Regions from separate parts of the Terriglobus sp. ADX1 genome, predicted to be linked through region 1. Evidence: predicted binding sites of a transcription regulator. Region 1 holds the regulator's gene; the other holds the start of a gene.

Region 1 (3,411 bases):
TCTGTTGTGGAATGGGACGTTGACTGCGTTGGCACTGGTGGCGTGTGGATGGTTGCATGCAAACACGCCGAAGGTGATCACGTTGCTTGTCTTATTTGCTGGTGGACTTGGGCGTTCGATGGAACTGACAGCGCTTACGACCATGGGATTTGCGGACTTACCTGAGAAGTTGAAGAACAGCGGCACCACGCTGGCTACGACGATCAATCAGATGACGACGAGTCTTGGTGTGGCAGTTTCTGCGCTCGCTCTGCATGGAAGCGCATTGGTACGTGGCGGGGCGAGTGCATTCGATTTTCGTGTGGCATTTTGCGTGATGGCTGGACTTGCTGCGCTGAGTTTGCCTTCGTATCTGCGAATGCATCCTGCGGCGGGTGCGGCAGTGAGCGGAAACCTCATCCGGCAGGAACGCGAAGCGACACCGGCGGAAGGTTAGGGCAGAAGTTCCTGCAGAGCGGAGAACCACTCCGTGGGGCTGTCCACGATCGCGTCTGGACCTGCTTCACGCAGCTTTGCCGGGGCTAATCCGTAGTTGCATCCCAGGCAGAGGATGCCAGCGTTGCGCGCTGTGGCGACGTCGACGTGGGAATCGCCGACGAGAACGGTTCGTTGCGGAGATACCGGACGGCCCAGCATGCGCGATGCTTCTTCCATCAGCGCCTGTATGCCTTCGGGATCTGGCTTTTTGGTGGGGAAACTGTCACCACCGTAGTTGGCAAAGAAGAACTCAGACAGCCCCAACCCGGAACAGATGACGCGTGAAGGACGATAGGGTTTGTTCGTGAGGATGGCCATCGGCAGGGATGGCGCTGCTGCGCGAATCCTGCGGAGTTCACTGATGACGCCGGGATAGGCATAGGTGAAGTCGAGGTTGTGTGCGCGGTAATAGTCCAGGAAGAAAGGGATTGCCTGTGCAAGTGCTACTTCGTCAATGGCTCCTGTAGCTTCCAGGGAGCGGCGGACGAGCATGGCAGCGCCGTCACCAATGAACTCCGCAATGCGATGTGGTGGAAGTATTTCTCGCCCAAGGAACGCTAGTGTGGCATTCACTGACGCGGCGAGGTCCTGTTCCGAGTCGATCAGGGTTCCATCCAGATCGAAGACGAGAAGATCGCAGCGTAGTTCGCTGCTGGCTTCCTCAGGCATACTTGCGCAACATGCCCAGAACCTTGCCCTGAATGGCGACGCGGTCGGCCGGGGCAAAGATGGGGGCCATCTCATTATTAGAAGGCTGTAGGCGGATCAGATTGCCTTCCTTGTAATAGCGCTTGAGTGTGGCGTCGGCACCGTCGACGAGTGCAACAACGATTTCGCCTTCGCGGGCAGTGTTGGTGCGCTCCACTAATACGTAGTCGCCGTTGACAATGTGTTCGTCGCGCATGCTGTCGCCACGGACTTCGAGGGCAAAGACCTCTCGGTTGCCGATGATCTCGGAAAGCGAGATGGATTCTGCGGTTTCGATAGCTTCCACGGGGCGACCTGCGGCAATGCGACCCATCAGGGGAAGACGTTCGTTGTTCTTACGCGAATTCCTAGGCGAAAGGACGTCAATGGAGCGGCTGCGGTTGTGCGCTCGCTGCAAGAGGCCTTTGTTGTGCAGGTTTGTGATGTGTTTGTGCACCGTTGCCAGCGAATTCAGGCCAAGTCCAGCCGCAATTTCTTCGTAGGAAGGGGAGTATCCCTTGCGCTGGGTAAAGCCGGAGAGGAAGTCCAAAACCTCTTTTTGTCGCCGCGTGATCGCCATGGCTGAAATTGTAGCGAATAAAAGGCGAACTGCAAGGTAAAAGTTTTTTGAACCAAGAAAGGCAATGGAGTGGCATAGTTGTTCCCGATGTGGTACGACTCGCGAACACCGCTGCCAGCGAATCATTGTTTTGCTCTCATGTTCACGGCATCTTGAGATGGAGACAGGTGACGGATGGAAAAGTACACCTGCTCAACACATGGACAAATGGAACGCGGGAGGAACAACGAATGAGAGTGATGGTGGCAGAAGACGATGCGGCACTTTCTTTGTTTCTAAAGAAAGCGCTCGAACTGGAAGGACACACCGTTCGCGTAGTTGCAGATGGTGCAAGTGCCGTGGAAGGCATTCAGGAAGACATGCCGGATCTGTTGGTATTGGATCTGGGGCTTCCGCAAATGGATGGCGTCGATGTATTGCGCGCACTGCATGATCGGGTTGCTTCGATGTCGATCCTGATATTGACGGGCCGGTCGGAGTTATCGGAAAAGATTGAATGCCTAAACCTGGGCGCGGATGACTATCTGTTGAAGCCGTTCTCCATGTATGAACTATTAGCCCGTTGTAAGGCTATTGGCAGACGACGGATGGGAGCCTCAGCAGGAGTGTTGCAATGTGCAGGGCTGCGTATGGATCGCATTCAACGCACAGTGTCGTTCCAGGAAGAGATGCTTGAATTCACTTCAAAGGAATTCACGTTGTTGGAATATCTGTTGCTGCAAAAGGGGCGCACTGTGTCCCGTCGTGAACTGATGGAGAATGTGTGGCAGATGTCGCCGGATGCTGGAACGAACGTAGTGGATGTGTATGTGAATTACCTTCGCCGTAAGTTGGGTGCAGTGGGCGCGGTGGGCCTGGTGCAGACCATGCGTGGTGAGGGATATGGCATTGCTGCGAAAGATAAAGGGAATTCGTTACGATTCAACACTGTGCCTGCGGCTGCTGGTTTCCATACAGCTTTGGAGGTTGCATGAACCAGATGGAGTTGACCATGAATGATACTGCGTTGGAAGAACTGGAAGATGCCATCCACTCGCTCTCACAGCCTATGACTGCGCTGTTGTTTGCCGTGGAGATGGCTGCTCTTCGCACCACGCCGGAGCAGCTTCAGGACGCTTTAAACACTGCACGTACTGAATGTCGTCGCGCCGTATCAGAGTTGGAACGCGTACGCGATGCCGCTGCGCGTTTGCATGCGGGAGGGGCGCGATGAGTGCTGTTGTTGCGGCGTCAGTTGTGCAGCGTTCCGTGGTGTTGGTGACTCCTGATACGGAGTTGCGGCACAAGCTTTCTACTTTGCTCGCAGGCATGCGTTGGGAGGTGTTTCCGGCTTCCGGCGGTGCTGAAGCGATGATGCATCTTGGAAGCTTGGCGCCGGAGGCGATGATCGTAGATCATTGGCTGCCAGACTTGGATGCTACCGAGTTTGCGACGTATGCCGCGACACTTTGTCCTGCGACGGATATGTTGCAGATGGATGGTAGTTGTAGCGGTTCTGCAGTGCGCAGTGCGCGCCGTAATGAGCTTTTGCATGCATTGCGAGAGGCGCAGGAAAGCTGCACGGAAACCTCGCCTGCAACGAGTGGATTTGATGGTGCGGCATGGCTGCAGGCACCGGTTACGGTACCTCTTGTTGCCCCGGTGGCTGCGGCAAGGGAGATGCAGGC
Region 2 (3,411 bases), on a different contig from region 1:
AGCCTTCGCCTCCTCGCCACGGGGCACAACTCGTAACGCCACACCGCCACTTAGACCGCGTGCCAGGCAGACCGACGTATGCAGGTTCGCGCTGATCGTGACGGCAGCGACAATGCCTACGGAGCGAATGCGTTGTCGTATTTGCTTTGCAAGCATCAAGGGTAGACCGAACAGTGATTCTGTTCCCGCAACATCCACCCCGCACACGAATAGCCCGTTGGTGCTTCGATCTTCAATGCGCGGAGAGAAAGCGCCTGCGCATTCCAGAAGAATCCTGCTGACCATTGCTTCAGTCTTTGGCGATCGCTGCAACGCTATGACGTTCTCAAAGGTCTCGACTTCCACCTTCGTCATGCCGCGACGGAAACCGAGAAGGCGGGCTCGCGTGTTCAACGCGCACACCATCTCCGCAGGTGGCTCACCTTCCATCACCACGCACGGCTTGTCGTGCAGCTCGGGTCGCAAGCGCAGTAAGGCCTGTGCCGGAAGCTCCCGGACGTAGATACACGCGTAGAGTTCTACCGGGTGGCTCATAGTGGTCCCACCCAACTGGCACGGTGACTCCACCTTGCTTCGCGCACGCTTTGCGGAGGCTTCCGCATCGGCACGACATTGCTCGGCGTCTGCGTGAATCGCTGGCGCAGCACTTCCACGTGCGCACTCAGTCCAGTGAAGACTGTTCGCTCTTCGCAGGTATCTTCGAGTTGCGACAGGCGCAGTTGCAGTTCCGAGCTACTCTTCGCGCAGGCGTATTGGGACAGCAGAACGATGCTCGCCTGTGTCTGCTCCGCAGCCACACGGTAGCGGTGCCAAGTCGACAGGTCGATGCGCGAGACAATCTCGCTTGCGATTTCTCCGAAATCGAGAATGATGGCGCTGAAGCCGCCCGTCTGGATGAGGAGGTCCGCGCTGCGTAGCGCTTGCTCTACGGCGTCGTAGGATCGAGTCCGCTTTGCCGTACGGACCTTTGTTGACGACGACATGAGATTTGATTCGAAGCTCGCCTGGATGCGCCGAGGCTTCGAGATCGGTTCTGCGCATCGTGCTTTGATCGTCTCATCGCTGAGGAACTTGCCGACGGCCGCAGAGAGACCCTTGACCTCGTCCCGCGGGTGGGTGCCATGCCCTCCACCGTGAAGACCCTTAGTAACCGGTCTTGGCATGAAGCAGGCGGAGGGGAGGGTAAACTTTCGCGCCTCCTGTTCGGAGACTATCTCGGTCGCGCCGCAGCGCACCCATAGAAGGCGGCGGAGATCGACTCCCACCGCCGCTGCCGCTGTCGGATTGAAGGTGTTGGACGCGTCGACCCACGCGCAGACCTTTTCCGCTGCCGTCACACGCGAGAGGAACGAGAGGGCAAGGGACATCCTTCCCGAACAAGTCTCTCCCACCAGCTCGGTCATCGCACCGACCGGAAAGCCGCCTTGAACCAACTCATCCAATGGGCCAATCCCGGTCTGCATAACGGGACGCACCATTCGGACAGGAGGCGTCAATGCTGACGGAATCTTGTGCGCGAGCGCGGATTCGACCTGAATTCGGATTGTGGAGGCGGATGGCATGGCAAAGCTTATTCGCCTTATATTCGCCTATCTGCCTCCGGGCGTGTCAACAGGTGGTCGCACAGTTTTCTGTGCAGATACGACTTATCTCTCACAAACAAATGAGGAAAATTACTTTCCAAGAGACTTTCGAATGTCGGTAGCCAGCACGCCCTGCTTGCCACAGTTCACGGGCCGTTCTGGCAGTTTCTACGCAGGCAAGAGCTTCGCTATTCAGCGAGGGTCCGCGCCGGCTTCTTCCTCGGCCACCCTTCGTGAGGTCTTCGGAAGATCAAAGAGCTCACAATAACGAAATGCCCGTTTGCGAACTTGCCCGAGAAGCAGGCTGGTCGATGGGATGGGGACAGGGTCTCACTGCGGAGAAAATGAAAGAGTGCATCTGACTTTGCCCGGAAGTTGTCGCTCGCATCGGCTTCTTGAATGGAAGGGAGCGGGCCATCTGAGGCACACGAAGTTCGTCGCGATGCGAGACGACAAAGATCCAAAGAAAGTCGTCAGAGGGACCTAGTTATGTGTGGACGGTTCAAACGTGGTTCGGACAAGCAGCGCGTTGCCAAAGTCTTCAAGGTCACAGCCGGTCTTGATGAGACGGTCTTTGACGAAGGAGACGACCTGCGTCCCCAATCCATGCAGCCTGTCATCTATACGAACGATGCAGGGGAGCGCCAACTGGAATTGATGCGTTGGGCGTTTAAGCTGCCAGATCGCTTGCTATTCAATGCACGTTCGGAAGGCATTGACCATGCGAAGTTCTGGAAAGATGCGTTTCAGACTGGGCGCTGTATCTTGCCGGGCGACGCCATCTATGAGTGGCAGGTGGTCGAAAAGGGTAAGAAGAAGCCGAAGTATGAATTCACTATTCCAGGCCAACAACCGTTCGGCATGGCAGCAGTTTGGAAGCTTTGGAAGAACCCGAAGACGGAGCAATGGGAGAAGACCTTCGCCGTCCTTACCGGCGAGCCAAATGAATTGATGGCGCCAATCCACGATCGCATGACCACCTTTCTTGAGCCGCGCGATTACGATGAGTATCTCGCTCCGTGTGCGCGTCCACCCATCCATCTCCTACGCATCTTGCCCGCCTCGAAGATGAAAGCCAAGCTCGTCGACGCAACTCCCATAAGCAACCGGCAAGTGAGCCTTTTTGACAGCCAGTGAGCATCGTATCGAAGTCGGTTCTGAACCTACGCTATTTGGAACTGACTCCGTCTAGGCAGCCTTCTTTGTTGCGGATTTCTTAGGAGACGTTTTCTTTCTGCTGTTTCTCTTTGGCTTCTTCTCGTTTGCGAGACTATTCCGCAGCGCGCGTCCATGATATTCACGTCTATTTGTTTTTTTGTTTCTCGTACATGCAGTTGAGTGCCTTACTCATGCTCGGGTCAGTCAATGCTCGCAACCAACCGGAAAGGTTTTCCTGCTGCGATTCCATACAAGCGCGCATGGTTTGAACGAAGATAAGTTGCGCAAGGTGCTGCGTTACTAAAACCCATCTAGCTTGGGGAGATTGGAACCTTCGGCTAAGCTGTCGACCAGCCAGCGTAGTTTTGATTGATCCGGCGTACGCGCAAAGTGAATCAGTAAGCTAGGCAGTTGCTGGGTTTTGATCGCGGTCTCTTCTTGTGTACGACCAAGCCCAAGCGATATCCGCCTGTGAGAAAGGCGGTCCCGACCGATTGTCACTGAAGTTCTTCGACGTGCTGTGGACACCAATGGTCGCGTCGTAAGTCTCGCGGAGACCGATGCCTTCGTCAGCTTAAAGGCAGTTACAGAATGTACATCATGTACATCGCTGTATTTTCCCTTCCCGCTTATGAGCGGATTGTATCTGTAATAGCGTGCGTGCCATGGC

The links. Region 1 encodes LexA, which represses DNA repair genes until DNA is damaged. Its sites were predicted from a motif close to CANTTCGCTTTTTATTCGC; they were not measured.
Region 2: a site for LexA is predicted at 1,571-1,589, ahead of JAO32_RS13720 (recombinase RecA). Genes of this name have one in related genera too.

What each region holds. Positions count from the first base shown of each region.
Region 1 covers NZ_JAEDXV010000012.1:87,139-90,549, forward strand. Annotated here, with positions in the region: gene JAO32_RS09970 (DHA2 family efflux MFS transporter permease subunit) at 1-436, shown strand, start outside; gene JAO32_RS09975 (HAD hydrolase-like protein) at 433-1,146, opposite strand; gene lexA (transcriptional repressor LexA) at 1,139-1,744, opposite strand; gene JAO32_RS09985 (response regulator transcription factor) at 1,975-2,718, shown strand; gene JAO32_RS09990 (hypothetical protein) at 2,715-2,957, shown strand; gene JAO32_RS09995 (sigma-54 dependent transcriptional regulator) at 2,954-3,411, shown strand, end outside.
Region 2 covers NZ_JAEDXV010000020.1:34,382-37,792, reverse strand. Annotated here, with positions in the region: gene JAO32_RS13725 (DNA polymerase Y family protein) at 1-534, opposite strand, end outside; gene JAO32_RS13720 (recombinase RecA) at 531-1,463, opposite strand; gene JAO32_RS13715 (SOS response-associated peptidase) at 2,073-2,720, shown strand.